DNA from 3 places in the Streptomyces sp. NBC_01445 genome. Region 3 is predicted to be linked to each of the others. Evidence: riboswitches for the same ligand, from Rfam matches in the RefSeq annotation. Region 3 holds a riboswitch; each other region holds the start of a gene.
What was found. Region 3 has a riboswitch for cobalamin ahead of OG574_RS34535 (cobalamin biosynthesis protein). Riboswitches for the same ligand answer to the same signal wherever they lie in the genome.
Positions count from the first base shown of each region.

Region 1 (9,951 bases), 1.3 Mb from region 3:
GGACTACAGGATCGGCGACGACCTGACGACAGGCAGCCTCTTCGGCTCGGGTCCCCACGCCGCCCAGCGACAACGCGAGCACGACCTGATCTGGCGCCTGGAGAACCTGCCCGTGCCGCGCGTGTCCGTCCTCGCCGCCAGCAGCAGGTCGGGCGAGACGGACTTCAGCGACACGATGAGGTTCCTGCACGCGGTCAAGCCGCCCATGACGTCGGCCCAGATCATCCTGCCGCGCGGCAGCCACCGCTTCACGACATGGCAGCGGGAGATCGCGCCGGCCATGCAGTGGATGAGCGGCCAGCTGACGTTCCCGCAGGACACGACGCACTGAGCGCACCACCCGCCCACTCCACCGGCCGCGAACCGGCCGCACCCCTGGGGCCTGCGTCGGAGCCCCGCCCACCTGTCTGTCGCTGCGGCCCGACCGGTCACCCGTCACCGACGACCCGTTACGGTGGCCTGGCATCCGCGTCGCCCCGGCGCGCCTCCCCCGTCCGACCAGGAGCATCCCTCATGCCCGAGTCCGCCGTGTCCGCCCGCCCCGCACTGGCCAGGCCGGGCGCGGCGCCCGGCGACGTGGCCGCCGTCTGGTCCGTCGTGACCGGCATGTACGAGGCGTACGCCACCGGGGACCGCGCCCAGATCGACGCCCGGCTCGACCCGGAGGCGACGATCTGGGACCCGGCCGCCGAGCCGCTGCTGCTCGGCAAGCCGGACCTGGACCGGGTGCGGGACGAGCGGCCCGAGTCCGAGGACGGGCCCGTGGGGAGCGGGCTTCGCCCGTACGACCCGGTCGTCGACGTCTTCGGTGACACAGCGGTCCTGCGCTACTGGCTGCGCGTCGCATACGCGCCCGGCCCGGACGGCACCCCGCTCCGTCCCGAGCTGCTGCGGAACACGGCCGTCCTGCGCAAGGACCCCGCGGCCGGCCGCTGGCTGATCGTGCATCTCCACGAGGACGTACGGCAGGCGGGCGGCGCGCCCGAGACCGCCGTTTAGCGGGGCGCGCCGGTCTTCGTGGCCACCAGGAGGCGGCACCGGGGGCTGCCGTCGGAGCGCTCACCGAGTTCGGGCAGCGCCTGGAGCTCCACGTCGAAACCGGCAGCGACCAGCTCGCTCCGTACATCGCCGAGGCGGAAGCCGCGGTAGTACATGACGAAGGGTGGCCGCCACAGCGCGTTGCGGACCCGCATCGCGCCGTCGAAGGCCAGCATCGACCAGTAGCCGCGGGAGCCGGGCCGCGCGGGAGCCGGCACCGGGAACGCGAAGCGTCCGCCCGGCCTCAGCACGGAGTGGACCTGGGCGAACAGCGCGGGCCGCTGCCGTGCCAGGAAGTGGCCGAACGCCCCGAAGCAGACGACCAGGTCGAAGGCCGGCCCGAAGGGCAGCGCGAGGGCGTCGGCGCGCACCAGGTCCGCGCCGCTCGTGTGGGCCGCGCGGCCCGCCGTGAGCATGCCCGCGCTGATGTCGACCCCGACGGGCCGCTCGCGGCACACCTGCCGCAGCACGCCGAACCCCGCGCCGGTCCCGCAGCACAGGTCGAGTCCGCGCTCGAAGGGGCCCATGCGGCGCAGGGCACGGGTGACCGGTGCGAGGACCGACCGGGGCGTGCGGAACGGCGTGCGGTCGAACTTGGGGGCGAGCAGGTCGTAGCCGTGCTCGACGGAGGACAGCGCCTGGACGGCGAGCTCGCGGACGGTGGGGCCTTCGGGTGCGAACATCGTGGCTCAGCATAGGCCGCGCCTGGGGCCGCAGGGGCTGTGGTGATGGGTTCGAGCAGGGCTCCCGGGCCGGGTCGGCACCGCGGCCCGTGACGTAAGCCCTTGCGGGACGGCGCCCCCAGGGTGTTACAGTGCCAATGGCACGTGTGCTAGCCGCCTCTTCGGCGCCGGTGCCAGTCTCCCTCTCCGAATCGCCGCTACAGCGGGATTCGTCGAATCGATGTCAGCGATGCGCCAGGCGGCGCCGACGCGCCGTACCCCGCATCGCTTCTTCCCGGCCACAGGCTTCTCAGGGCTTTCACGGGCCTCTTCGCCCGCCCGCCTCGCGGGGCGTGCAGTCACCGCCCCGATCCCGCCGGATCCCACCTCACTCATGCTCTCGTACGAACGTCCTCGAAAGGACCGATTCCGATGACCACCACACTCGAACCCCCCACCACCACAAAGGCGTTCACGACGCAGCCGAAGGAGGTCGCGGTCCAGGCCGCGGGCGTCCTCGACACCTCGGGCAACGGGCCCGGGTTCCTGCGCCTCGCCGACCTCCTGCCGACGTCGCACGACGTCCAGGTTCCGACCGCCCTGATCCGCCGACTCGGCCTGCGCAAGGGCGACTTGATCCAGGGGACGTGCGGCAGGCTGCGTGTCCTCGCCGCGGTCGAGCGCGTCAACGGGCGCCCCGTCCAGGAGCTGCGCGGGCGGCCCGAGTTCGGTGAGCTCACTCCCCTGCACCCGCGGCAGCGCCTGCGTCTCGAAACCGCGAAGGGCGGCGTGACGCCCCGCGTCGTCGACCTGTTCACCCCCATCGGCAAGGGGCAGCGCGGGCTGATCGTGGCGCCGCCCAAGACCGGCAAGACGGTGCTGCTCCAGCAGCTCGCCGCGTCCGTCGCCACGAACCACCCCGAGGCCCATCTGATGGTGGTGCTCCTCGACGAACGGCCGGAGGAGGTCACCGACATGCGGCGCTCGGTGCGCGGCGAGGTCTTCGCCTCGACCTTCGACCAGCCCGCGAAGGCGCATATCGCGCTGGCCGAACTCGCCGTCGAGCGCGCCAAGCGGCTCGTCGAGGACGGCCGTGACGTCGTCATCCTCCTGGACTCCCTGACGCGCCTGTGCCGCGCCCACAACAACACGGCCTCGTCCGGCGGCCGTACGCTCAGCGGCGGTGTCGACGCCTCCGCGCTGATCGGCCCCAAGCGGTTCTTCGGCTCGGCGAGGCTCGCCGAGGAGGGCGGCTCGCTCACCATCCTCGCCACCGCGCTCGTCGACACCGGCTCCCGCGCCGACGACTACTTCTTCGAGGAGCTCAAGAGCACGGGCAACATGGAGATCCGTCTCGACCGCAGCCTCGCCGAGCGCCGGATCCACCCCGCCGTCGACCTCACCCAGTCCGGCACCCGTCGCGAGGAACTCCTCCTGCCTGAGGCCGAGTTGGCGGTCGTGCGCGGTCTGCGGCGGGCACTTCAGTCGCGGGACGGACACGCGGGGCTCGAGACGCTCGTCGAGCGGATCCGGCAGACACCGGACAACGCGACGTTCCTGCGGCAGGTGCAGTCCACCGTTCCCACCGCGTGAGACGGCGGCCGGCGTGCACCTCCCCGGGTCGATCGGCGCGACAGGATGCGTAATACTCTCACTATGACTTCGAGCATTACCACCGCGGGAAGCACGGGGAACGGCGGGACGGTCCGGGTGCGCCGGGCGACCGCCCGTGACGCCAAGCGGCTGACCCGGCTCGTCCGCACGTCGCGCGCCTACGAGGCCCCGTACGCGTCGATGGTGGCCGGCTACCGGGTGGGGCCCGACTACATCGAGGCCCATCGCGTCTTCGTCGCGGTCGGCGCCGATGACCTGGTGCTCGGTTTCTACGCGCTCACGCTGGTGCCTCCGGAGCTCGACCTGATGTTCGTCGCCGACGCGGCGCAGGGACTCGGCATCGGCCGGCTGCTCGTCAGCCATATGAAGGACGAGGCGCGCGCGGCGGGACTCACCTCGGTCCGCGTGGTCTCGCACCCGCCCGCCGAGGGCTTCTACCGCAGCGTGGGGGCCGTACCCACCGGCACGGCCGCCGCCAACCCGCCGGCCGTGATGTGGGACAGGCCCGAATTGGAGTTCCCGATAGGCTGACGCGCCCGCACTCCCGGGAGGACACTCGGGGTGGACGAGGAGGCCGGCTTGGACAACGAGGTCCGACACACCGACGCAGCCCACGGCACCGACGCGGTCCACGCGTTCGACGTCACCGTGGAGATCCCCCAAGGCTCCCGCAACAAGTACGAGATGGACCATTCCGTCGGCCGGATCAGGCTCGACCGGATGCTGTTCACCTCCACCCAGTACCCCGCGGACTACGGATACATCGAGGACACGCTCGGGCGCGACGGCGATCCGCTCGACGCGCTCGTCCTGGTGGGCGATCCGACGTTCCCCGGCTGCACCGTCGAGTGCCGCGCGATCGGCATGTTCGTGATGCGGGACGAGAAGGGCATGGACGAGAAGGTCCTGTGCGTGCCCGCGCACGATCCGCGCCATACCTCCGTGCAGGACATCGAGGACATCCCCGAGTTCGACCGCCTGGAGATCACGCACTTCTTCGAGGTCTACAAGGACCTGGAGCCCGGCAAGTCCGCCGAGGGCTCGCACTGGGAGGGGCGCGACCTCACGTACGCGGAGATCGCCGCCGCGCGCCGCCGGGCCAACGGCCAACGGGAGTCAACTGCCCGGTCATGAAACGACCGGGCTTGCTGCTCGAGTCATCACTGGCTGTGATGGGTTCGGCTGCGTCCAGGACTCACGCTATGAGGGTGAGTTCGGGGGCCGTTGACTGAGCCCCGCAGACCCACACGTACCACCCGCGGTGGGCGATGTTGTGGGACGCGTTGTAGTCCGCGTGCTCAACGAAGCCGCAGGACCTGCACGCGAACCGGGCCTGGGAGGGCCGGTTGCCGCGTGCGGTGTGATGGCACTGGGAGCATTCCTGGCTGGTGTATGCCGGATCGACGTAGACGACCGGCACCCCGGCCCGCTTCGCCTTGTAGCCGATGAACGAGCCGAGCTGGGCGAAGGGCCAGGAGTGGAGCGTGGTGCGTTGGGGCTTTCTCAGCCGTGCCCGCTCGCGGATGCCCGTGAGTGTCTCCAGGGCGATCCCGCGACCGGTGCGTTCAGCCTCCGCCACGATCCGCTTGCTGATCTTGTGGTTGATGTCCTTGGCGCGCCGGGCTTCCTTGCCCGCATGCCTCTTCGCCCGCCGCTTGGCGGACTTGGTGTGCTTCTTCTGCAGCTTGGAACGCAGCTTGCGATCCCGTTCCCGCTTGCGGTTGACGCGGCGACCGCAGTGTCGGGCCCCGTCGGAGGTGACCGCGATGTTCACGATCCCCAGGTCCACCCCGAGGAACCCGACCGGGTGGGCGTTCGTGGCGGCTTCGGCGATCTCGCAGGTCGCGATCAAGAACCACTTCCCGCCCTGGCACACCAGGTCGGACTCACCCTGGCGGTGCGCAGCCAGGACCTCCAGCTGCCCGGCCTGCCCGGTGAACGCCACGCCCTTCAGCCGGCCCGCCATGGACCAGATCGATACCGTGCGTGCCTGGTGCTGCCAGGACAGCATCCGGTCGTCGTAAGGCTGCGCCGCCTGGGGCCGGAAGACGACTGGCTTGCCCGAGGCGCGAGTGTGCCGCTTGGTCCCGGGCCGCCCGTAACGACCGTTGCGCAGGTTCGCCTTCAAGGTGGTGTAGGCATCGCAGGTCTTCTTGATGGCGTGCTGGGCGGCCTGCGCGCCCAGTTGCCACCTGGCCCGGATCTCGGCGTAGGTGTGCTTGCGGAGCTCCAGTGGACGTCGCGCGTTCTCCTCGAATGCAACCTCGGCCGCCCAGGTCGCCGCTTGGTTGCAGGCGTGCAGGGTGGCCTCAAGTGCCGCCGCCTGTACGGGCGTCGGCAGCAGCTTCACCCGCACCACCAGCTTCACGATCAGCGAACCTATACACCTGGACGAAGCCCCACCACACGTTCGCCCCACCTCACCCGAGCGAGCGAAACCTGCCCCGCCCCTGCCCGCGCACACCGCCGTAGCCCGGCTCCGCCGGAACGCCCCCGGCCGCTCCGCGGCCGTGATGGCCTGCGGCACGTCACGGCGACGCTCCGCGTCGCACCCCGTGGATGCGATTCCTCCCGGGCGCGAACGACCGGGGTTCCTCGCAAGAACCCGCTGAAGGACAGAGCAGCCGGCCACGACGGCGCGCACGTGTCAGTGCGCGCCGTCCGTCGCGCAGTGCTCGAGAAGGTCCGCGGTCGCCGCGTCGACGACGCGGTAACGCACGATCCTGCCCTCCTTCTCCCCCTCGACCACTCCGGCCGCGCGCAGCAGCCGCAGCGCCTGCGAGACCGCCGGGTCGTTCATGCCCGTCGCGACGGCGAGATCCGACACGGCCAGCGGCCCCGCCCGGTACAGCGCGAGGAGCAGCGCGAGGCGGCGGGGATCGGCGAGCAGGGAGAACCGGTCGGCCCAGGCGCGGACATGTCCTGGCTCACCGATGGCGGCGATGGCTTCGCAGACCCGGTGGCCGTCGATCGTGCGGCGGTCGGCGCGCTCGGCAGGGACGAGATGCATGGCCCTATCCTCGCAGCCACCGATGTGATCTTGAATACCCGCGCACACCTACGCAGCTGTGCAGCCTTGCAGGCGTCGCCGACCGGCCTCTACTGTGGGCGGGCCGTGGTGCTCGGGAATTCGGTGACGGTCCCTCAAAGGACTCAGACCGAAGCGGCCCTCGCCACTGTGATCGGGCCCCGGGTCCCTCGGCAACGAGACGACTCGGGACGCCTTGCCCCACTACGCCACTGGCTGCCGCGCGCAGCTGGGAAGGCAGGGGCGGACGCGGACACCCGTCAGCCAGGAGACCGGCCACGGCATCTCACGAAGTGATTCCACGAGGTGTTGGAGCGTGACCGCATGGCCCTGCCCGTAAAGTCCCCGGCGACCGGACGCGACGCGTTCCACTGGCGGCGCGAGGACACCGTCCGCACCGCCGGGCTCCTCGCGGTGATCGCCGCACTCCATGTCGTCGCGTTCGGCGTGCTGTTCCTGCTCGTCGTGCCGGAGCACTACGAGGTGGGGTCGAAGGCCTTCGGCATCGGCCTCGGCGTCACCGCGTACACCCTGGGGATGCGGCACGCGTTCGACGCGGACCACATCGCCGCGATCGACAACACCACCCGCAAACTGATGGCCGACGGCAAGCGCCCGGTGTCGGTGGGGTTCTGGTTCGCGCTCGGCCACTCCAGCGTCGTGGTCGTGCTCGCCGCGCTGATCGCCGGAGGCACCCAGCTCGCCGGGCGGATCATGAACGAGGGGTCCGCCACCCATCAGACGCTCGGCGTCATGGGCACCACCATCTCCGGGTCCTTCCTCTACCTCATCGCGGCGCTCAACCTCGTCGCCCTGGTGGGGATCCTGCGGGTGTTCCGGGCGATGCGCGCGGGCTCGTACGACGAGGCGGAGCTCGAACAGCACCTGGATTCACGGGGGTTCATGAACCGGGTCCTCGGCCGGTTCACCAAGTCCATCACCCGCCCGGGCCAGATGTACCCGCTCGGCTTCCTCTTCGGCCTCGGCTTCGACACGGCGACCGAGGTCACGCTGATGGTGATGGCGGGCAGCGGCGCGGCGGCCGGACTGCCCTGGTACGCGATCCTGTGCCTGCCGCTCCTGTTCGCCGCCGGTATGAGCCTGTTCGACACCCTGGACGGGACGTTCATGAACTTCGCGTACCAGTGGGCGTTCTCGAACCCGGTGCGCAAGGTGTTCTACAACCTGGCCATCACCGGCCTGTCGATCGCCGTCGCGTTCCTGATCGGCACCATCGAGCTCGTGGGCGTCCTGCACGACAAGCTCGACCTGCGGGACTCGGTGACCGGCTGGATAGCGGGGCTCGACCTGGACAACGTCGGGTTCATCATCGTGGGCCTGTTCGTCGTCGTCTGGGCGGCCGCCATCGGGTACTGGCGGCTGGCGAAGGTCGAGCAACGGTGGGCCGTGCGGACCTGATCCGGCGGGCCGCCGGGGCCGGGACTCCGTAAGGTCGTGCGGGTGAGTGAAGCCAGCGTTCCACCCGCGGCGCCCGCGTCCGCGCCGCGCAGGTCCACCCTCCCCGCGGCCCTCACGGTCCTCACGGTCGTGAGCGGCTTCGTCGACGCGGTCAGCTATCTGGGCCTCGGCCACGTCTTCGCGGCGAACATGACCGGCAATGTCGTCGTCATCGGCTTCGCCGCCGCGGGCGCTCCCGGGTTCTCCGTGCTCGGGTCGCTCACCTCCCTCGGCGCGTTCCTCGCGGGGGCCGTGTGCGCCGGGCGGCTCACCGGGGTGTTCGCCGGGCGGGCACGGGAGACCTGGGTGCGGTCGGTGTTCGTCACCGAGGCGGTCCTGCTCGCCGTGGCGACGGCCGTCGCGTTCGCCTGGCCGGGCGCGGCCACGTGCGCGCTCATCGCGGTCCTCGCATGGGCCATGGGGCTGCGCAACGCGACGGTCCGCAAACTCGCGGTCCCGGACATGACCACGACGGTCCTCACGATGACGCTGACCGGGCTCGCCTCGGAGTCCTCGCTCGCGGGCGGCACCGACCCGCGGGCGGGGCGCCGGATCGTCTCCCTGGTGGCCATGCTGGTGGGCGCCGCGCTCGGCGCGCTGCTCGTGCTGCACCACGGCCTCGGCTGGCCGCTTCTCGTCGGCACCCTGCTCGTGGCGGCCGCCGCGGTCGGATATCGCGAACCGGCCGCCGACGGGGACGACCTCCGATCGGCCTAGTCCTGCGGGCGCCGCCCGCCCGGGCTCACTAGCGTCCTGACCAGGACCGCAGCTCCCCCTGCCGCTGCGGCACAGGGACCGGAGACGCCTCATGTTCTGCCCCATAGCCACCGTCATCACGACAACCGCCTGCCTGACCGCGCTCGCGCCCGGGTCCGTCAGCGCACACGAGCCCGTCACAGCGCCCGCCTCGGTGACCGCACCCGGCGAGGTCGGCCGGACCGACTCGGTGGGCCGGACCGACCTCTTGAGCCGCGCCGACTCGGACGACGGGACCCGCGACCAAGGATCGTCGGACGGGACCCGCGACCAGGGCTCGTCGGACGGGACCCGCGACCAGGGCTCGTACGACGGGACCCGCGATCAAGGCTTGCCGGACGGGACACGCGACCAAGGCTTGCCGGACGGGACCCGCGACCGGGGCTCGTCGAACGGGACGCGCGACCGGGGCTCGTCGAACGGCGACTCCTACGCGGAGGCGCGCCTCTCGCCGTCCACGGTGGGGGCCGCGTCCTCGGTCGAGATCACGGTCTCCTGCCGCGGCGGCGGGCGGAGCTCCATCACGGCTCGCTCCCAGGCCTTCGCCGCCGGCTCCGTCACGCTCCCCCAGCTGGGCGGCGGGATCGGGCAGGACGGCCGCACGCAGTACCGGGGCACGGCACGCCTCGCCGGCGAGGTCGGAACCAGCTCGCAGGTGAACGTGCAAGGCGCATGCCCCGACGGCAGGCAGTGGAGCACCCCGATGAACGTGGCGCGCGACGGCTACCGCGGCGCGCGCGCCGGAGTCGGCAGCACCGCGGGCGGCGGCGTGGACCTGGGCCGGATCGGCTTCGGCGCGGCGCTCGCGGGCGGGGCCGGCTACCTGTTGTGGCGCAGGACGCGTGCCCCGCGCGAGGACTGACCGGTCCATCCGCCAACCGTCACGTTCGAGGCAAGTGCGCCGTAGGTCCGTTCCACCCCCGACCAACCGCGCGTTGCCGACAATCGCCTTCATTGCGGCCGGCCGAACGGCACTCGCCCCGGCTCCACATCGATGACGCGTCACTGCGAATCCGGCCGGGGTTGGCTGAAAACAGCCCCTGACAGTAACGCGGGAGACGCACAGGAGGGCCGTTCACCGGCTCGCGCGCCGGTGAACGCGGTCCGGCCCGAGTCCACTCGCGCCGGGCGGCGCCCAACACCCATACACCTGTCCCCATTTGACGCTCCCTCTGCGGCGAAATCTGTTACCACGGTCCCCTGACAGGCTGGCGACTTCGCGACGAACTTCGCCGCCGGGCGCTCTGCGCCCATTGTCCCGGTTCTCTCACCGCGCGCGGTGGCTAGCATGAGCGCCATATACGTGCCGGAAGATCACCGTCCTGTTGGTGGGACCGGCCGTGCGGCCGACCCGAGCCGATCGGCCACGACCTTCCCGCACGCAAGCACCGATGG
Region 1 is NZ_CP109485.1:8,847,562-8,857,512, reverse strand. Features, by position in the region: gene OG574_RS40420 (alpha/beta hydrolase) at 1-331, shown strand, start outside; gene OG574_RS40415 (DUF4440 domain-containing protein) at 514-999, shown strand; gene OG574_RS40410 (class I SAM-dependent methyltransferase) at 996-1,721, opposite strand; gene rho (transcription termination factor Rho) at 2,133-3,293, shown strand; gene OG574_RS40400 (GNAT family N-acetyltransferase) at 3,357-3,845, shown strand; gene OG574_RS40395 (inorganic diphosphatase) at 3,894-4,448, shown strand; gene OG574_RS40390 (RNA-guided endonuclease InsQ/TnpB family protein) at 4,510-5,682, opposite strand; gene OG574_RS40385 (ArsR/SmtB family transcription factor) at 5,962-6,324, opposite strand; cobalamin riboswitch at 6,414-6,637, shown strand; gene OG574_RS40380 (HoxN/HupN/NixA family nickel/cobalt transporter) at 6,667-7,761, shown strand; gene OG574_RS40375 (YoaK family protein) at 7,804-8,517, shown strand; gene OG574_RS40370 (hypothetical protein) at 8,609-9,418, shown strand.
Region 1: it holds a riboswitch for cobalamin, as region 3 does, so the genes downstream of both, OG574_RS40380 (HoxN/HupN/NixA family nickel/cobalt transporter) here and OG574_RS34535 (cobalamin biosynthesis protein) in region 3, are expected to answer to the same signal.

Region 2 (9,951 bases), 6.1 Mb from region 3:
GAGCGCCAGGGGCGCCACGAGGAGGCTGGACCGCATCTGCGGATGGCGGCCGCGTTCGCGGGCGACTTCGGCGACGCCTGAGCCGCACCACCGGGGGACGCCTGAGCCGCACCGCCGGGGACGCCTGAGCCGTACGGCCCGCGACGCGTGAGCCGTACGGCAGGGGCCGGCCGCTGGGCCGGTCGGCCCCGATCCGGCGACGCTACGGCCCTGCCCCCGGCCTCGCTGATCTGCGGCTCCGCTAGCCTGGCGGGACGATGAGCAACCGTTTCGAGACGTCATGGGGCGAGTTCGACCTCGCCCGCTTCCCCGAGGACTCCCACGACCCGCTGCGCGCGTGGGATGCCGCGGACGAGTACCTGCTGCGGCATCTCGCCGACAGTGCCACCGATCTTTCGGGGTCGGTGGTCGTGATCGGCGACCGGTGGGGCGCCCTCGCCACGTCCCTGGCCGGGCACTGCGACCGGCCGACCGCGATCTCCGACTCCTACCTCGGGCAGCACGCGACCCGCGCCAACCTCGACCGGGCCGGCTTCGACGAGAACGCCGTGCGCCTGCTGACCACCCAGGACACCCCGCCGGAGCGCGTGGACGTCCTGCTCGTACGCGTTCCCAAGAGCCTGGCGCTCCTCGAGGACCAGCTGCACCGCATCGCGCCCGCCGTCCACGAAGACACCGTGGTGATCGGGACCGGCATGGTCAAGGAGATCCACACCTCGACGCTGAAGCTGTTCGAACGGATCATCGGCCCGACCCGCACGTCCCTCGCCGAGAAGAAGGCGCGGCTCATCTTGACCACGCCGTTCCCGGCGCTCGCCCGGCCGCGGAACCCGTGGCCGCACAGGTACGCCCTGCCCGACGGTGTCGGCCCCGTGTCGGGCCGGACCGTCACCAATCACGCCGGGGTGTTCTGCGCCGAGCGCCTCGACATCGGCACCCGGTTCCTGCTCCAGCACCTGCCCCGCAGCGAGGGCGCCGAGCGCGTCGTGGACCTGGGCTGCGGCAACGGCGTCGTCGGTACGGCGATGGCGCTGGAGAACCCGCGCGCCGAGATCGTGTTCACGGACGAGTCTTTCCAGGCGGTGGCCTCGGCCGAGGCGACGTACCGCGCGAACATCGACCCCTCGGAACACCCCGAGGCGAGGGCGGAGTTCCTCGTGGGCGACGGCCTCGCGGAGCTGCCCGCGGGCAGTGCGGACCTGGTCCTGAACAATCCGCCGTTCCACTCGCACCAGGCGACGACCGCCGCCACGGCCATGCGCATGTTCTCCGACGCGCGCGACGCGCTGCGCCCGGGCGGTGAGCTGTGGGTCATCGGCAACCGCCACCTCGGCTACCACGTGAAGCTGCGCCGCCTGTTCGGCAACAGTGAACTCATCGCCAGCGACCCGAAGTTCGTGGTCCTGCGCGCCGTCAAGAAGGAGCGCGAGCCGCGTTCATAGGCGCGTCGCGCGCCACGAGGGGGACGCGCGGGCATGGCGCGTCGCCCGGTCGCCCAACACATCAAGGACAGGACCGAACCCGTGACCAGCCGCGTCACCTTGATCTCTGCCGCCACGAGCCGGTCGCTGCGGGAGGCCCGGTTCGATGACGGGTGTGCGCTCGACGCGAGCGCCGCGGCACGGACCCGGGCGGCGGCGGGTTCCCTGCCCGCGGCCGAGCGGCTACTGGTCTCCCCCACGGTGCGCTGCCGGGAGACGGCGACGGCCCTCGGACTCGTCGCTGTCGAGGCCCCGGAGCTGGCCGGGCTGGACGTGGGCCGTTGGCGGGGCCTGACGCTCGACGAGGTGAGCGCCGAGGACCCGGTCGGCATCGCCCTCTGGCTCTCCGACCCCGGCGCCGCGCCACACGGCGGGGAGTCCGTACGTGCCCTGTGCGCACGGGTAGCTCGCTGGCTGGACTCTTCGGCGGAGCTCGACGGCCGGACGCTCGCCGTTGTGGAGCCGGAGGTGGTGAGGGCGGTGGCCGTCACGATCCTCGACGCGCCCGGATCGGCGTTCTGGCGGCTCGACGTACCGCCCCTGACCGCGACCGATGTCAGCGGGCGCTCCGGGCGCTGGAACATTCGGCTCGGACGGGCCATCGGCCCGTCGGAGGACGGCTCCGGGAGCTGACCCGAAGTGGACCACCTGCTCACCGCTGCCCCTACTGGCTCTACGGTGAGCAGCACTCCTCTCCAACTTCCCCCGGCGGCAGGCCCGTTGACACCCGATGCCGCAGGAGCAGTGCCGCCAGCGCGCATCGCAGGCAGTCGCTGTCCGTCGCTCCCGGAGGTTCGTCCGCCTCGCCGTCCGGCCCTCCGCTCCCCCGTCGGGACCTAGGGCCGTGGCACCCGTGCGACGGGCAGCCGACCAGTGACTCGATCTCCCTCAGCAGCTCCTCGCTCTCCTTCGCCCGCTGCGCCAGGACTCGTACACGCGCGCTCTGACCGCCGATCTGCCGTCTGCTGGCGATCAGTTGCTCGTACTCCTCCAGGGTCAGCGCGACCGCCTCGCGGCCGCCGAGTGTGATGTGGCGCGGTTGGGGCTGTCTGGCCACGCGGGTCTCCGCCCTCGGAAGAAAGCGAGAGGGCCGACCGGATGGTTCCGGCGGCCCTCTGCGCTTGATCGCCTGTCTGGGTCCGGGCTGTGGCGCGGTTCTCTCAGTGGGGTACGGGAGTTGCCTTGCCGGACGCGACGGCCTCGGTGCGCGGGGCGAGCTGACGCTGTGCCAGTTCACCGAAGATCAGGCCGAATCCGGTCCACATGGTGAGCTGGATGGCGAGGGCCGAGGTGCGGAACCGCCACAGCAGTGTGGCGGGGAAGTCCTTCGGCACCTCGTTGATGACTGGCAGGAACGCGTATGCGAGCCCGATCGTGAGGACGAAGAACGCGACCGCGGCCACGGTGGCGTACCAGGTGCCCAGGCGGGGAGCGAGCCGCTTCCCGATGATCACCGCGGCGACGGCGAGGAGCACGCTGAGCACCATCATCAGGAAGTACAGCGTCGTGCGCTTGCTGATGGTGCCGGGGTCCCCGACGGACGGCGGGTTGGCGGGGTACTTCAGGAACGGCACGACGTACACGGCGAGCAGGGCCGTGCCGGAGAGCAGGAGTGCCGTGGCCCGGGGTGTGAACCGGCCGACGCGGCCGAGCGCGAAGCAGTACGCGAGGGCGGCGATGCCGCCGAAAGCGATGCCGTAGAGCAGGATGCCGGTGGCGAGGCCGCCGGTGGACTGCATGCTGCGGCTGACGAGTTCGACCTCGTGGTGGTGCGCGGGTGCGTGGGCCTCCTCGTAGCCGATGGCGCTGTCGACGCTGGGTTCGCCGAGGAGGTAGGCGACGATCAGGGCGAGCAGACCGGCGCCGAGGCCGGCGAGCATGCCGCGTACGAGAAGATTTCTCACTGTTGCGGAGTTCATGAGCTTTGCGGCGTCCCTCGTCAGTGGCAGGGGAAGCCGAGCAGGTGGCGGGCGTCGTGCACCCATTCATGAACGCCCTCGCCGGAGACGACGGCCGTGGCGCCCTGCTCGGCGCCGACGAAGTAGAGAAGGACCAGCATCAGGATGCCGAAGAAGACCGCCCAGGGGGCAATCGCCTTCAGGGGCAGCGCTGCGGGAAGAACGGGGGTGGTGGCTGTCGGCTGAGCGACGGTCTGCGCCATGGCAGGGCCTCCTCTGGGAGTTCGCGTCCCATCTCGGTGGTGCACAAGTACGACAGCTGCGGGTCTGACTCGCGAGGTCCTTGCCCGTCCGGGCGAGTAGCTCGTCTCACAGTGGCGCGACCGTGCCGGATTCCCACCGGCTTCCGCGCTGCCATCGTCAATATCGGTCAGACCGTACCGCGTAAGGGGCGCACGGCCAAGACCGGGCCGTGCGCAGTGATCTTGGTCATGGCCGCTGCCACGCAGCCCTGGTGCGCGGTATGGCAGTGCCGTCTCAGGGAGCGGACGTTCTCAGGAAGCGGATGTACGGGCGCTCCCCCGGCTCGGTGGCCGGGAAGACGGTCGCGCGCACTCCGTAGACCCTCGCTATGAGGTCTTCGGTGAGTACGTCTTCCGGGGCGCCGGCGGCGACCACACGTCCTTGCCTGAGCACGACGAGCTGGTCGCAGTACATCGCGGCCAGATTGAGGTCGTGCAGGGCGATCACGCTGGTCAGTCGGAGTTCGGCGAGCAGGTCGAGGAGGTCCAGCTGGTGCTGGATGTCCAGGTGGTTGGTCGGCTCGTCCAGGAGGAGTTCGCGTGGCCGCTGTGCGAGGGCCCGGGCGATCTGGACGCGCTGGCGCTCGCCGCCGGACAGGGTGTGCCAGTGCCGGTGCGCGCGGTCGGTGAGATCGGTGCGGGCGAGGGCGGAACGTACGGCTTCCTCGTCCTGGGCCGACGGGGGCATCCAAGCCCTGCGGTGCGGGACGCGGCCCAGACGCACGACGTCGCCGACCGTCAACTCGACCTGTGTGTCCGCCTGTTGCTCGACCACGGCGATGCGGCGTGCGAACTCCCTGCGGCCCACGGTACTCAGCGGTGAGCCGTCCAGGGTCACCACTCCGGCCTGGGGCGTGAGGATGCCCGCGAGCAGCCGCAGGAGTGTGGTCTTGCCCGAGCCATTGGGTCCGATGAGGCCCGTGATACCTCCGGGGGCCGGGTGCACGCTCACGCCGTCCAGGATGAGGTGCCCGCCGGTCTCGCGACGGACTCGGTCGGCCCGCAGCCCGTCGGCGACGGCTGGGCCGGCGGTGGCTGGGCCAGGAGCGGGTGTGCCGGTTGCGGGTACGCCGGTGGCGGGCTGGGTCATCGGCGCAGGCTCCGGGTGCGGTACAGGACGAGGACGAAGGCCGGTACGCCGATCAGCGAGGTCACCACACCGACCGGCACCTCCTGCGGGTCGAGGACGGTGCGGGCGAGCGTGTCCACCCACACGAGGAAGACCGCGCCGGCCAGGGCCGTCACCGGCAGCAGCCGGGCGTGGCCCGGACCGGCCAGGGCACGCGCCGCGTGCGGCAGCACCAGGCCGACGAAACCGATCGCACCGGCCGAACTGACCAGGGCGGCCGTGAGCAGGGCGGTCGTGCACAGCAGGACCAGACGCGTACGTGCCACGTTCACGCCGAGGGACGCGGCGGCGTCCTGCCCGAACGCGAAGGCGTCGAGCGTACGGGCGTGTCCGACGCAGATCACGAGCGTCGCCACGAGCAGCACCAGGCACATCCGGACGTCGGTCCAGCCCGCCCCGCTGAGCGAGCCGAGGAGCCAGAACAGGACGCCGCGCGTCGTCTCGGCGTCCGCCGCCGTCAGCACGACGACGGAGGTCAGTGCGGAGAACAACTGCATGGCGGCCACCCCGGACAGCACCACGCGGTCGGTGGAACCGCCGAGGGCCTGGCTGAGCGCCAGTACCAGCGCGAAGGAGACCACCGCGCCGAGGAAGGCACCGCCCGAGACCGACAGGGCGCCGCCGCCGACGCCGAGTACGACGACCAGGACCGCGCCGGTCGAGGCGCCCGAGGAGACGCCGAGGACGAAGGGATCGGCGAGCGGGTTGCGCAGCAGCGACTGCATCACGGCGCCGCACACCGCGAGCCCCGCGCCGCACACGGCGGCCAGCAGGGTGCGCGGCAGCCGCAGGTTCCACACGATGCCGTCGCGGATGGGGGTCAACTCCGGTTCGCCCAGGCCGAGATGGGAGACCACGGCGGACCAGACATCGGTCATGCCGATGTCGGCCGGACCGATGGTGATGGCCAGGGCCACGGAGGCGATGAGCACCGCGAAGCCCGCCGGCCAGGCGAGCACGCCGCGCACCGCATGTGGACGCTTCCCGGTGGCCGGAGACGGCGCCGCTTCCACGCTCATCCCGCGAGACCGAACGCCCGTAGTTTCGCGGCGATCTGCTCCACGCCTTCCACCGTACGGATGGTCGGGTTCATGGCCTGCCCGCTGAGCAGCACGTACCGCTTCTTCTTCACCGCGGTCATGTTCTTGGTCACGGCGTTGGACTCGAGGAACTCGATCTTCTTGGCGGCGGATTCGGCGGTCTGCGAGCGGCGCGTCAGGTCGCCGATGACGAGCACGTCCGGGTCCCGGTCGGCGACCGTCTCCCAGTTGATCTGGGGCCATTCGTCGCGGGTGTCGTCGAAGACGTTCTTCGCTCCCACCTCACGGGTGATGACGCCGGGCGCGCCGCAACAGCCCGCCATATAAGGGGAGTCGGAGTTGGCGAACCAGTACAGGAGAGTCGTCCGGGAGGCGTCGATGCCGCCGGTGGCCTTCTTCACTCGGTCCTTGAGTGCGGAGACGAGCCGCTCACCCCGCTCCGGCACATCGAAGACCGCGGCGAGGTCGCGGACCTCGCCGTAGACGGTCTCCATGCTCAGGGTCCTGGTGCGGGCGCCGTCGCCGCCGCCGCTGTTGTCCTTGCCGACACAGTCGGAGGGCGAGAGATACGCCGGTACGCCCAGCTTCTCGAACTGGTCGCGCGGCGCCACTCCGCCCTTGCTCAGCGTGGCGCCGAACGACGCGGCGACGAAGTCGGGTTCGGCGTCCAGGACCTTCTCGAAGGACGGGTAGCGGTCGGCGAGCCGCTGGACCTTCGCGTTCTCCTTCTCAAGTCCCTTCATCACAGGGTCCGTCCAGGTCCCCGTGCCGGCCATGCGATCGCCGAGGCCGAGGGCGAGCATGATCTCGGTCGAGCCCTGGTCGAGGGAGACGGCACGCTCGGGCGCCGCTTTCACCTCGACCCGCGTACCGCAGTTGTCGAGTGCGACGGGATATCCGGCGGCACTGCCCTTGGCTGCCGGTGTGCGGGCGGAGCCGCCGCTGCCGCATGCGGCCAGCATCAGCATCCCGGCCAGGCAGAGCGCGGCGTGGGGTATGAGGCGGCGCGAGCCGCGGCGTGTGGCGGGGTACGCGAAGAGCACGGGGACTTCCTCGATGTCGAGGGCTCATGCGCGGAGCCCGGTCGCACGGTCTCCCCCGCCGCCCCGACCGGAGCCCGCGAAGGCTGCCAGCAGGTCTTCGGACTCGGGGTCACGCGGACGGTGCGCCTTCCCGGACCGCGTGCGGTCCAGTGGCCGATGCCCCGCCCGTCGCCCTCACCGCTGCGCGTCAGCTCCGGATTCGCACCGGATTCCCTGACACATACCTGTCCAAGATCCCGCAATGCGGGGCAGACGGGCATGAGTTCGACTGGCCTTGGAAAGCTACCACGCCGCCCGAAATCAGACGGCGGCCCCTTCTCCGAGGGTGTCCGCGGTGCGGGGCGGGCTCGCGCAGGAACGTCCCGCGTGCGTAGGGTGACCGGTGCAGTTGGTTCGCCCCGTCCGCCAGGCGGGAGCGTCGTAAGAGGGAACCCGGTGGGAATCCGGGACTGCCCCGCAGCGGTGAGCTGGAACGACCGCCGTCACACGCACTGGCCCGATGGATCGGGCTGGGAAGCGACGGCCAGTAGGTGTCCGCCCGACATCGGGTGGACGTGCCCGCGAGTCCGAAGACCTGCCCGTTGCCCGCGCGTGAACCATTCGCACGCGGATATCCCGGTGACCTCGTGGGCGGGTCGGCGTACACACCGAACGGGCGCGCGTGCCCTGCCGTACGCGACCGCGCCGTCCGGTCCGTGTCACCCTTCGCGCTCTCGTCCCCTCTCCGGGATCTCAGGGATTCATCTCGCGAAGGAGATCTCCGTGACCACCGATACCGCAGCCGCGGCAGCACGGGCCACCGTGTACGGCTACCCCCGCCAGGGCCCTGCCCGCGAACTCAAGAGGGCCGTCGAGGGCTACTGGAAGGGCCACGTCGGCGCCGACGCCCTCCGCTCGACCGCCGCCGGCCTGCGCCGCGCGAACTGGCACGAACTCGCCGACGCGGGCATCGGCGAAGTACCCACCGGCGACTTCTCGTTCTACGACCACGTCCTGGACGCCACCGTCATGGTCGGCGCCATCCCCGAGCGGCATCGCCCGGCCGTCGAGGCCGACGCGCTGGACGGCTACTTCGCCATGGCGCGCGGCACGCAGGACGTGGCGCCGCTGGAGATGACGAAGTGGTTCGACACCAACTACCACTATCTCGTACCGGAGTTGGGCCCAGGAACCGTGTTCACGGCCGACTCGGCCAAGCAGGTCGCCGAGCTCAAGGAGGCCCTCGCCCTGGGTCTGCCGGCCCGGCCCGTGCTCGTCGGCCCGGTCACCTATCTGCTGCTCGCCAAGCCCGCGCCCGGGGTGGCCGCCGACTTCGAGCCGCTGACCCTGCTCGACCGTCTGCTGCCGGTCTACGCCGAAGTCCTCGCCGACCTGCGCGAGGCGGGCGCCGAGTGGGTACAGCTCGACGAACCCGCCCTCGTCCAGGACCGCACGCCGGCCGAGCTGAACGCCGCCGGGCGCGCCTACCGCGACCTCGGCGCCCTCACCGACCGGCCCAAGATGCTGGTCGCCTCGTACTTCGACCGGCTCGGCGATGCCCTGCCCGTCCTGGCGGGAGCGCCGGTCGAGGGGCTCGCGCTCGACTTCACCGAGGCTGCCGCCGCCAACCTGGACGCCCTTGCCGCCGTCGGCGGGCTGCCCGGCAAGCGCCTGGTCGCGGGCGTCGTCAACGGCCGCAACATCTGGGTCGACGACCTGGAGAAGGCGCTGGCCACGCTCGGCACCCTGCTCGGCCTGGCCGACCGGGTCGACGTGGCCGCGTCCTGCTCACTCCTGCACGTCCCCGTCGACGCGGCGCTGGAGCGCGACATCGAGCCGCAGATCCTGCGCTGGCTCGCCTTCGCGCGCCAGAAGACCGCCGAGATCGCCACCCTCGCACGCGGCCTGACGCAGGGCACCCACACGATCTCGGCCCAACTCGCCGCCAACCGGGCCGCCCTGGCCTCCCGGACCGCCTCCGCCCTCACCCGTGACCCCGCCGTGCGCGCCCGCACCGCGGCGGTCTCGGCGGCCGACGCCCGCCGCGCGCAGCCGTACGCGGAACGTGCGGCAGCCCAGCGGGGCAGCCTCGGCCTCCCACTGCTGCCGACGACGACCATCGGCTCCTTCCCGCAGACGGCCGAGCTGCGCACCGCACGGGCCGGCCTGCGCGCCGGGCGGATCGACGACGCCGCGTACGAGGAGCGCGTCAGGGCCGAGATCCAGGAGGTGATCGCCTTCCAGGAGAAGGCCGGCATCGATGTCCTGGTGCACGGGGAGCCCGAACGCAACGACATGGTGCAGTACTTCGCCGAGCAGCTCACCGGGTATCTGGCCACGCAGCACGGCTGGGTGCAGTCCTACGGCACGCGCTATGTCCGTCCGCCGATCCTCGCCGGTGACATCTCGCGCCCCGAGCCGATGACGGTGCGCTGGACGACGTACGCCCAGTCGCTCACGGGCCGCCCGGTCAAGGGCATGCTCACGGGTCCCGTCACCATGCTCGCGTGGTCCTTCGTCCGTGACGACCAGCCGCTCGCCGACACCGCGCGCCAGGTCGCCCTCGCCCTGCGGGACGAGGTCGACGACCTCGAGAGGTCCGGGACTTCGGTGATCCAGGTCGACGAGCCCGCCCTGCGCGAGACCCTCCCGCTGCGCGCCGCCGACCACGCCGCCTACCTCGCGTGGGCGACGGAGGCGTTCCGGCTCACCACGAGCGGGGTCAGGCCGGACACCCAGGTCCACACCCACATGTGCTACGCCGAGTTCGGGGACATCGTGCAGGCCATCGATGACCTCGACGCCGACGTGATCAGCCTGGAGGCGGCCCGGTCACACATGCAGGTCGCCCGCGAACTGGCCGCCCACGGCTACCCGCGCGAGGCCGGACCCGGCGTGTACGACATCCACTCGCCGCGCGTGCCCGGCGCCGGCGAGGCTGCGGCCCTGCTGCGCAAGGGACTTGAGGCGATCCCCGCCGAGCGGCTGTGGGTCAACCCCGACTGCGGGCTGAAGACCCGCGGCTGGCCCGAGACCCGCGCCTCCCTGGAGAACCTGGTCGCGGCGGCCCGCACGGTCC
Region 2 is NZ_CP109485.1:1,502,225-1,512,175, forward strand. Features, by position in the region: gene OG574_RS07095 (tetratricopeptide repeat protein) at 1-81, shown strand, start outside; gene OG574_RS07100 (methyltransferase) at 258-1,442, shown strand; gene OG574_RS07105 (histidine phosphatase family protein) at 1,524-2,114, shown strand; gene OG574_RS07110 (CbtA family protein) at 2,642-3,400, opposite strand; gene OG574_RS07115 (CbtB domain-containing protein) at 3,421-3,642, opposite strand; gene OG574_RS07120 (ABC transporter ATP-binding protein) at 3,917-4,771, opposite strand; gene OG574_RS07125 (FecCD family ABC transporter permease) at 4,768-5,829, opposite strand; gene OG574_RS07130 (ABC transporter substrate-binding protein) at 5,826-6,818, opposite strand; cobalamin riboswitch at 6,965-7,162, opposite strand; cobalamin riboswitch at 7,266-7,489, shown strand; gene metE (5-methyltetrahydropteroyltriglutamate--homocysteine S-methyltransferase) at 7,656-9,951, shown strand, end outside.
Region 2: it holds a riboswitch for cobalamin, as region 3 does, so the genes downstream of both, metE (5-methyltetrahydropteroyltriglutamate--homocysteine S-methyltransferase) here and OG574_RS34535 (cobalamin biosynthesis protein) in region 3, are expected to answer to the same signal.

Region 3 (9,951 bases):
CCGGCCAGCAGCTCCTGGTCCTCGGGAGCGAGCAGCGCCGTCGTGCCGAAGAACGACGCGAAGACGCCGCCGCGGTCGATGTCGCCGACCACGAGCACGGGCAGCCGCGCGGCCCGGGCGATCCCCATGTTGACGATGTCGGTGCGGCGCAGGTTGATCTCGGCGGGAGAGCCCGCCCCTTCACAGATCACGGCGTCATAGCTGCCCCGGAGTTCCTCCAGGCATCCCACGACGGTGTCCAGAAGTGCCGCCTGCCGTCCCCCGTGCAGCGCCTTCCCGGGGGACGACCCCCCGGACCCCCCGAAGAACCCCCGGGCACTCAACTCGCCCACCGGCTTGCCCATGAGCACCACCTGGCTGCTCCGGTCACTGCCCGGCTTCAGCAGCACGGGGTTCATCAGGGCGCTCGGCTCGACGCGGGCGGCCTGCGCCTGCATGGCCTGCGCCCGCCCGATCTCGGCGCCCTCGCGCGTCACGAAGGAGTTGAGGGACATGTTCTGCCCCTTGAACGGCGCGACCTTCACCCCCTGCCGCACCAGCCACCGGCAGATCCCCGCGGTGACGACGCTCTTCCCGGCATCGGACGTGGTCCCTGCCACCAGCAGTCCGCCACCACTCACGACTTTCCCCTCCGCAACAGTGCCCGCCCCGCGACACACACGCCGAGGGCCAGCCAGCTCACGCGCCGCGAGAGCCGCGCCGCCCGCTCGACGTCGGCGGTCTCCACGGCCCGGCCCGACGCGTTCAGTACGGGCCGGTGCTCGACCCGCCCGCCGTACGACAACGTGCCCCCGAGCCGCACTCCGAGCGCCCCCGCGAACGAGGCCTCGACGACACCGGCGTTGGGGCTCGGGTGCAGCCGCGCGTCCTCGCGCCACGCCGTGAGCGCGCCGCGCGGACGGCCGCCCGCGACAGCGGCGAGCACGCCGGTCAGCCGCGCCCCCGGCCAGCCCGCCACGTCGTCGAGGCGCGCGGAGGCCCAGCCGTAGCGGCGGTACCTGGCCGACTTGTGCCCGACCATGGCGTCCAGCGTGTTCACGGCGCGGAACGCGACGAGCCCGGGGATGCCGGCGACGGCGCCCCACACGAGCGCGCCCACGACGGCGTCGGAGGTGTTCTCGGCGACGGACTCGACGACGGCCCGCGCGATCCCGTCCGCGTCCAGGGCCTGCGGGTCGCGCCCGCACAGATGCGGCAGCCGCTCGCGCGCCGCGTCCACGTCACCGGCGGCCAGCGCGCCCCCGATGGCGCGCGCCTCGCGGCCCAGCGACGTACCGCCGACGACCGCCCAGGTGGCGGCGGCGGTCAGCGCGATGGAGGCGGCGGGGGAGCGGCGCACGGCGCGCGCGGCGAGGCCACCGGCGACGGCGGCGCCTCCGGCGCACACAGCGGTGTGCACGGCGCCCCACCCGCGGTGGTCACGCCACAGCACGCGCTCGACGGCGCCCGCGGCCCGCCCGAACGCGGCGACCGGATGCCCGCGGCGCGGATCGCCGATCAGGAGGTCACCGAGGAGTCCGGCGGCGCTGCCGTACGCGAAGACGCGCTCGGCCCGCACGGTCAGCCCGCCGCTACGGCGAGGGGAACCCTTGTACTCGTTCTCGGCGGGAGCACCCGCAACTGGCAGCCGCGCATGGCGATATGTCCTCACTCAGGGTGTCCACGCCCTGGTTGGAAGAGACCGGCGGCGAGAGTTCCTGGCTCGCGGGGATCACTCCCCGGTGACAGTGGCGGGACCGCGCCGGATTCGCACCGGCTTCCTCTCCTGCTGCCGTAGATGGCCCCGGAAGTCCACCACGCCCCGCGAACGCCCGTCAACTTGCCGTTGACCTGCGAAGGGAGAGTGTGCTGAGGCCCACACGAAGCGGGGTGCGGGACGCCTTCGCGTCCCGCACCCCGCACTCCTGCCGGTTACCTCCGGTCAGGCGACGATCAGGAAGATCCCGTACCCGACGGCCGCCGCGCACAGGGCGAAGCAGGCGTACGCGCCGGAGACGGCCAGCGCCGCCGAGTTGCCCTGGGCCGCCGCCGACTCCCGCTTGGTGAGGCCGACGATGCCGAGGGTGAACAGGCCCACGAGGGCCACCGTGATCACGAGGCTGACTCCGAACACGGAGCCGAGTGCTGCCCAGTCGATGTGCATAGCGCTGCTGCTTCCTTAGACCGTGGCCGGGCGCGCGGGCTCCGCCGAGGGCGGGGCGGGCGAGGCGGGGATGGTGGTCTTCACGTCGGTGGCCAGGTCCGCGACCGTGCCGGCGGGCGGCGGGGTGACGGCCGCGATCGCGGTGGTCACGACGCCGGCGGGCTCGTCCGGGACGTCGACGCCGTCGATGTCGTCGTCCGTGACGTTCGTGTGGTCGATCGAGTTGCGCCGGGACAGCGCCCAGATGGTGCCCGCGCCGGCGATCAGGAGCAGCGCGGTGACGGCGACGCCCCACGAGCCCTGCTTGGTGAGGAACTCGGCGCCCGCGCCGACCAGACCGGCGGCCGGCAGGGTCAGGCCCCAGGCGATGAACATGCGGGTCGCGGTCGACCAGCGGACGACGCCGCCCTTGCGGCCGAGGCCCGAGCCCATGACGGCGCCGGAGCAGACCTGCGTCGTGGAGAGCGAGAAGCCGATGTGTGAGGAGGCGAGGATCGCGGTCGCGGCGCTGGTCTGGGCGGCGAAGCCCTGCTGCGGCGCGAGGTCCGTGAGGCCCTTGCCCATGGTGCGGATGATGCGCCAGCCGCCGAGGTAGGTGCCGAGCGCGATGGCCGCACCGGCCGAGACGATGACCCACATCGGGGGGTTGGCGCCGGGGCTGAGGACGCCGCCCGTGATCAGGGCGAGCGTGATGATGCCCATCGTCTTCTGCGCGTCGTTCGTGCCGTGCGCCAGCGAGACCAGGCCCGCGGAGGCGATCTGCCCGGCGCGGTAGCCCTTGGCGGTCGCCTTCTGGTCGGTCTTGCTGCCTATCCGGTACGTGAGCCGGGTGGCCAGCATCGCGGCGATGCCCGCCACGAGCGGCGCGGCGACGGCCGGGAGCAGGATCTTCGTGACGACGGTGCCGCCGTTGATCGACGACCAGCCCATCGACATCACGGCGGCGCCGATGAGGCCGCCGAAGAGCGCGTGGGACGAGCTGGAGGGGAGGCCCACCAGCCAGGTCAGGAGATTCCAGAGGATGGCGCCCACCAGCGCCGCGAAGATGACCTCGGTCTTGAGTCCGTCCTCGTTGATGATGCCGCCGGAGATCGTCTTGGCGACCTCCACGGAGAGGAAGGCTCCGACGAGGTTCAGCACGGCGGACATGGCCACCGCCGTCTTGGGCTTGAGAGCGCCGGTCGAGATGGTGGTGGCCATCGCGTTGGCTGTGTCGTGGAAACCGTTCGTGAAGTCGAACACGAGAGCGGTAACGATCACGATCCCGAGGAGAAGCGTGATGTGTTCCATTTACCCAGGCTTCTGTTGGACGTCAGTGGCTCGGCGACCGTAGGCAATCTGAGTGAACGGAAGATGAACTGGGGCGGGCGGTGCGGTGACTCGAAGCGGAGTGCCGCCACTCCGTTGGAAACGGGGTGGCGGCGCGGGGTCGTTCGCGAAGCGGAACGGTGGCTCAATCAAGCGGAAGTAAGCCTTCCGCTAGCCGCGGGCGAACCTCCGCAACTGCGTCTGTGAACCGTTGAAGAGATTCTGGTCACCCGGCAGTCCGCCGCTGTTGTCGTACTGCCAGAACGTCCAGTACGACCAGCCCGACGGCAGCGCCCCGGCGGACTCGTCGTAGCGGGCGAGCCATAGCGCGTGGTTGCCCGCGAAGGCCGTGCTGTTGCCCGTGCAGTTCTTCCACCAGCGGTAATTGGTGTAGATCACCGGCCGGCGGCCCGTCCTGCGCCGCACCTCGTCGCTGAACGACCTGATCCAGGAGATCATCTTCCCCTTGCTCAGGCCGTAGCACTTCTTCGAGCTGTACGGGTTGTACTCGATGTCGAGCGCCGGCGGCAGCGTCCAGCCGTCCGCCCGCCACCCGCCCCCGTTGCGCACGAAGTACGAGGCCTGCGTCCGGCCGGACGACTTGTTCGGGAGCGCGAAGTGGTACGCGCCGCGGATGATGCCCGCGCTGCGCGCTCCGTTGTACTGCCGGCTGAAGTAGGGATTGCGGTAGGTGGTGGACTCGGTCGCCTTGACGTAGACGAACCGTGCGCCCTTGCTCTTGGCCTTCTGCCAGTCGACGTTCTTCTGGTGCGACGAGACGTCGTGCCCCTTGGTGCCGCCCGCCGCGGACGCCGGAGCCTGTGCGAGAGCGGTCCCCCCGAACGTCAGGGCGGCGAGTGATGTCGCGGCCGCGATGTGCGCGCGGCGACGGGACGGTTTGTGACCACGAGCCATATTTCCCCCCGGAATGGCGACGTGCATGACAAATCCCACCGGAGGCTACCGGAAGATCCCTCTGAGCCCGTCGGTCTCCAGCCAATCGTTTCCAGGCGGGCATTCATGCCCATTCGTGCGCTTCCGGACTCCTCGGATCCGCACTGAAGTGCCCAGGCGCCACGATCCGCGCGGGCCCGCCGAGCGGCTGGCAGGATGCGGGCATGGCGCAGGAACCGGGCGAGGCAGGGCAGGGCGCGGACGGACTCGCGCAGGCGTGGAGCGCGCTCGTGGCGACGGCCCGGCGCACCGTCACCGACGGACTCGTCGTCGGGACCTCGGGAAACGTCTCGGTGCGCATCGGCGACACCGTCCTCGTCACGCCCAGCGGGGTCCCCTACGACGAGCTCGCCCCGGACGACCTCGTCGCCGTCGGCCTCGACGGCGGGCAGCGTGCCGGAACCCTGACCCCGACCAGCGAACTCCCGATGCATCTGGCGGTCTACCGCGCGACGCCCGCCCGTGCCGTCGTCCACACCCACGCGGTCCACGCCACCGCCGTCTCCACCCTCGTGCCCGAGCTCCCGCTCATCCACTACATGGCCGCGGCCCTCGGCGGACCCGTCCGGGTTGCCCCCTATGCGACGTACGGCACCGAGCGGTTGGCCGAGAACGTGCTCGACGCTCTCAAGGGGCGGACAGGCTGCCTGCTCCAGAACCACGGCACCCTCACCTACGGCGACACCCTCGCCGCCGCCTACGACCGCACGGCCCAGCTCGAATGGCTGTGCCGCGTCTGGCTCACCGCGAGCGCCCATCCCCACCACACGCCGACGCTCCTCACCCGCGACCAGGTGCGCGAGGTGGAGGAGAAGCTGCGGGGGTACGGGCAGCCGGGCTGAACCGGCATCCGGCGGCCCCCGGCCTCGCCCCACTGGCCGGTCGGAGCCCGGGCGCGGACACTGGGACGGTGCGCACCGCCAGAGCGACGGCCGCTGCCGTCACCGCAGTCATCGGTGCCGGCGCGGCCGCGATCGCGGCCGGCCGGTTCGCCAGCGATGCCGCCCTCAAGGCGCCCGCGGGCAGGCCCCTGCCCACCGAGCCACGCCTGACCGTCCACGCCACCGCCGCGGGCCAGATCACGCTCACCCGCGACCTGGCCTCCCTGCGCCCGGGCACGTACGGCCTGAGCGGCGACGGATTCCACGCCGTGGTCGGGCCCGTACTCGAGTCCGCCCCGCACGCGGCGGACGCCGTCGTACGCCGCCTGGAGCGCGTCACCCACGGCTCCCTCGAACCCGGCGCCAAGGCATGGCTCACCCCCCAGGTCCACATCGGCGACCCCAAGGCGGCACTCGGCCTCGACCACGCCGACATCGACATCCCCGGCGAACTGGGTGCGCTCCCCGCCTGGTTCGTCCCCGGCGCCCGCGACACCTGGATCATCACCGTCCACGGCCTGGGCACCACGCGCGAGCACCCCATGGTCCTCATGGACTTCCTGCACCGCCACCGCTTCCCCGTGCTGGACCTCGCCTACCGCGGCGACCTCGGCGCCCCCCGCTCCCCGGACGGCCTCGGCCACCTCGGCGAGACGGAGTGGCGCGACCTGGACGCCGCGATCCGCTATGCCGTGCGCTACGGCGCGCAACGCGTCATCGTGCACGGCTGGTCGACCGGCGCCGCCATGGCCCTGCACGCGGCGGCCCATTCCGCTTTGCGGGACCGCATCTCCGGGCTCGTCCTCGACTCACCCGTCCTCGCCTGGGACGTGACGCTGCGTGCCCTCGCCGAGGCCCGCCGCATCCCCCGGCCCCTGCTCCCCCTCGCGGTCCGCGCCGCCCAGGGCCGCACCGGGCTGCACGGCGACCGCCTCGACACCGCCGCCCACCCCGAGGCGCTCAAGGTGCCCACGCTCCTGATGCACGGCCCCGACGACGAGATCGCCCCCTGGGCCCTGTCCCGCGAACTGGCCGCCCGGCGCCCCGACTTGGTCTCGCTGCACACGGTGGACAACGCCCCGCACGGAGCCATGTGGAACGCCGACCCGCAGACGTACGAGGAGACGCTCCGCCGCTTCCTCACCCCCCTCATGTAGCTCCGCACGGCTCCGTCATACGCACGGGACAGATGTGCAGGAAGGCCCGCGTAGACCCCCGGCGCACGCCGGTCCGCGGACCCTCCCGCGGCGCCCGCAAAGAGCCCCGAAACGATTCCGTTTGGGTTTTCGGACCGTCAACCGGAAGACTGCCCCCGTGACGTCCCGTATCCCGCGCGACTCCAGGCTCCGACTCGTCCGCCCGCGCACCCTCGCCGCCGCCCCCGTGCGGACCGACGGAGTGGTGACCCAGGCACGCCCGCCCCGCCCGGCGCCCCGCCCGCCGGAGGGCACCCCACCCCCGGCGGAACTGGCCCGCATGGCCCGCCGCGGCCTCGCCGACGCCGTCCGCGTGGCCCGCTGGGCCGACGCCGTCCTCAGCCCCGGCAGCGGCCACGGCACCCCCGACGGCAGGGGCGCCCTGTCCCCACCCACCGCCGAACGCGCGGCGGCCGACCTGGACCTGACCCCGCGACAGGTCCGCGCGGACTGGGACACCGCACGCCTCGCGGGCCTCGTCGAGGTGCACGGCGACAGCGCGCGCCCCGGCTGGCGCCTGCGCGCCTGGGACCGTGACGACACCGCCGTGCTGCGCGGCTGGGTCGCGCTCTTCGACGCCTGGTCCCTGGCCCACCCCGCCGACAAGAGCCTGGAGGCCGCCGCGGTCGCCGAGGTCGTCGAGGCGATGCCCCAGGTGCTCTCCCTCCTCCAGCTCTCGGCCGGCCCGGTCCCCGTACCGCAGCTCCTCGATCTGCTCGGCCAGCGCGTCGAGGAACTGCGCACGGAACGCTGCGAGATCCCCTACGGCCCGCAGCCCGAGCCCACCGACACCGCGACCGCCACCACCGGCACCACCCTCCCCCCGCTCCTCGACTGGGCCCTGCACGGCCTCGCCGCCGTCGGTGCCCTCACCTACGCCGACAGCCAGGCCACCCTCACGCCGCTCGGCAGCTGGGCGGTCTGGGTCAAGCTGGAGCAGATCTGCGTGGCCGCCCAGTCCCCGGCGGGCAACATCGAGCAGTCCGCCGATGCCATGCTCAGAGGCTGCGCACGGCTGCGCCCGAACGCGGCCCGCGCCGAATACCGCGCCTGGCTCGCCGCCCGCCCCGTCGGCAGCGCCGTCACCGAGCTGATCGCCGCCGCCCGCGGCGAGGACGCCCTGCTGCGCGGGCTCGCATTCGAGGCCCTGCGCGTCGTCGGAGCCCCCGCCGAGCCCGTCGTCCGGGCCGTCGCCGACGAGCCGCCCCTGCGCCCCTACGCGCTGCTGTGGCTCGCCGAGTACGAGGGAGCCGATCCCGAGGACGTCCACATGGTGCTGACCCGCGAGGAGACGACCTGGCTGTGGGTGGACACCGCGGCGGCCGTCGCGGACCACGGCGAGGCCCAGCTCCTCGTACGCCACCTGGAGTCCGCCGTGCAGCCCACCGTGCCGGCCCTCCTCGACGAGGTCCGGGCGGCCGGGCACCCGCGCACTGTCCAGGTCCTCGTCGCGCTGGCCGCCGCGCACCCGGACCCGGCGCTCGCCAAGGCCGTCCGCCGGGCCGCCTTCCAGGTGCACACCGGAGGCGCGTGACGCCGCGCCCCTGCGATCAGGCCGGTATCTGCGGCGCGTACGTCCCGAAGCTCCACACGTTGCCCTCGGCGTCCTTGGCCATGTAGTCCCGGGAGCCGTAGTCCTGGTCCGTCGGGGGCATCAGGATCTCCACGCCGTGCTCGACGGCCCGGCGGTGATGGGCGTCGACGTCGTCCACGACGACATAGATCCCGGTCGGGCCCGCGCCCTTCATGGCCTCGTCGAAGCGGCCGCCGCGGCCCTTCGAGCCGAGCATCACCGCGCCGTTCCCGTAGGTCAGCTCGGCGTGCATCACCGAGCCGCCCTCGCCCTCGTGCACGGCCGCGGCGGTGAAGCCGAACGCCGAGGTCAGCTGCTCGATCGCGGCCTTCGCGTCGGCGTACAGCAAGGACGGGTAGAAACTCGCGCGCCCCTCCCCCTTCGTACCGCTCACTGTGCTCACTCCTTCTTCGCCGGTCGGGACTGTGCTGCCGAATCCAGACTGGCACCCGGCACTGACAATCCGCCCGGCGAGCCGGCCGCGCTCACCGGAACGTGTTGCACCGCGCCATGTCGCCGGTGCGGTAGCCCTCGTAGAACCACTCCTGGCGCTGCTGGGCCGAGCCGTGCGTCCAGGACTCGGGCGTCACCCGGCCCTGGAACTTCTCCTGGATCCGGTCGTCGCCGACGGCGGCCGCCGCGTCCAGGCCGTCGCGGATGTCCGCGTCGGTGAGGTTCGTGATCAGCGGCTTGCCCGTCTTGTCGTCGGGCGTCGTCGTCGCGTGGTGCGCCCACACCCCTGCGTAGCAGTCCGCCTGGAGCTCGACCCGCACCGCGTTGCTGTTCTGGCCCGTACGCCCGTCCTGGGAGCGCTGGAGCGTCCCCATCAGGTTCTGGACGTGGTGTCCGTACTCGTGCGCCACCACGTACGCCTGCGCGAAGGGTCCGCCGCTGGAGCCGAACTTGGTGCGCAGGTCGTTGAAGAAGCCCAGGTCCAGATAGACCTTGCGGTCGCCCGGGCAGTAGAACGGCCCGACCGCCGAGGTCGCCGTGCCGCACGCCGTCTGGACCTGGCCGGTGAAGAACACGGTCTGCGCGGGGGAGTAGGTGCCCCTGCGGTCGCGGAACTCCTGACGCCAGTAGTCCTGGACGCTGTTGACGACCGCCACGATGCGGCAGTCCTCCTTGCTGTTCGCGTCCTGGCCCGTACGGCAGTCCTGGCTCACCTGGGCCGCGGACGAGACGGTGGTGTCGGGTTCGCCGCCGCCGGAGGACAGGCCGAATTCGTCGGTGCCGAAGAAGAGGCCGACCAGAAGGGCGAGCAGCCCCGCGAGGCCGCCGCCGATGGTCCGCCGGCCGCCGGGGACCCGGCGCCTGTCCTGGACCTCGGAGGTGTCCAGGTCGGCGTCGTCGTCGAACTGCATGGCCGCACCGCCCTCTGCCGCACGTCAGGGGCGGCGGCCGCCGCCCAACGCCCACTATCAGACACTTCGTGGCGGTCTGCCCCTCGGCCCCGGAACAGCACGGCGGAAACCTGTTTGCATCGTCCCGTTAGACTTGGCCCATGGCCATTCTCCGCACGCACTAGACGGCTCATCGCCCTCAGTAGCCCTTCCGCCGTCCATTCCCTGCTCAGGAGTCTGTCCGTGATCACCGCTTCGGCCATCGAGTTGCGCGCCGGCGCTCGCATCCTCATCGAGAACGCCACCTTCCGTATCGCCAAGGGCGACCGCATCGGCCTGGTCGGACGCAACGGCGCTGGCAAGACGACCCTCACCAAGTGCCTCGCCGGTGAGGGCACCCCGGCCGGCGGCACGATCGCCCGCTCCGGAGAGGTCGGCTACCTCCCGCAGGATCCCCGCACCGGCGACCTCGACGTCCTGGCCCGCGACCGCATCCTGTCCGCGCGCGGCCTGGACACGCTGATCCAGAAGATGCGGGACAACGAGCAGCGCA
Region 3 is NZ_CP109485.1:7,592,802-7,602,752, forward strand. Features, by position in the region: gene OG574_RS34530 (cobyric acid synthase) at 1-620, opposite strand, end outside; gene OG574_RS34535 (cobalamin biosynthesis protein) at 617-1,558, opposite strand; cobalamin riboswitch at 1,670-1,811, opposite strand; gene OG574_RS34540 (hypothetical protein) at 1,922-2,143, opposite strand; gene OG574_RS34545 (inorganic phosphate transporter) at 2,159-3,433, opposite strand; gene OG574_RS34550 (lysozyme) at 3,623-4,366, opposite strand; gene OG574_RS34555 (class II aldolase/adducin family protein) at 4,570-5,247, shown strand; gene OG574_RS34560 (alpha/beta hydrolase) at 5,316-6,443, shown strand; gene OG574_RS34565 (hypothetical protein) at 6,601-8,016, shown strand; gene OG574_RS34570 (VOC family protein) at 8,033-8,449, opposite strand; gene ypfJ (KPN_02809 family neutral zinc metallopeptidase) at 8,541-9,419, opposite strand; gene OG574_RS34580 (ABC-F family ATP-binding cassette domain-containing protein) at 9,642-9,951, shown strand, end outside.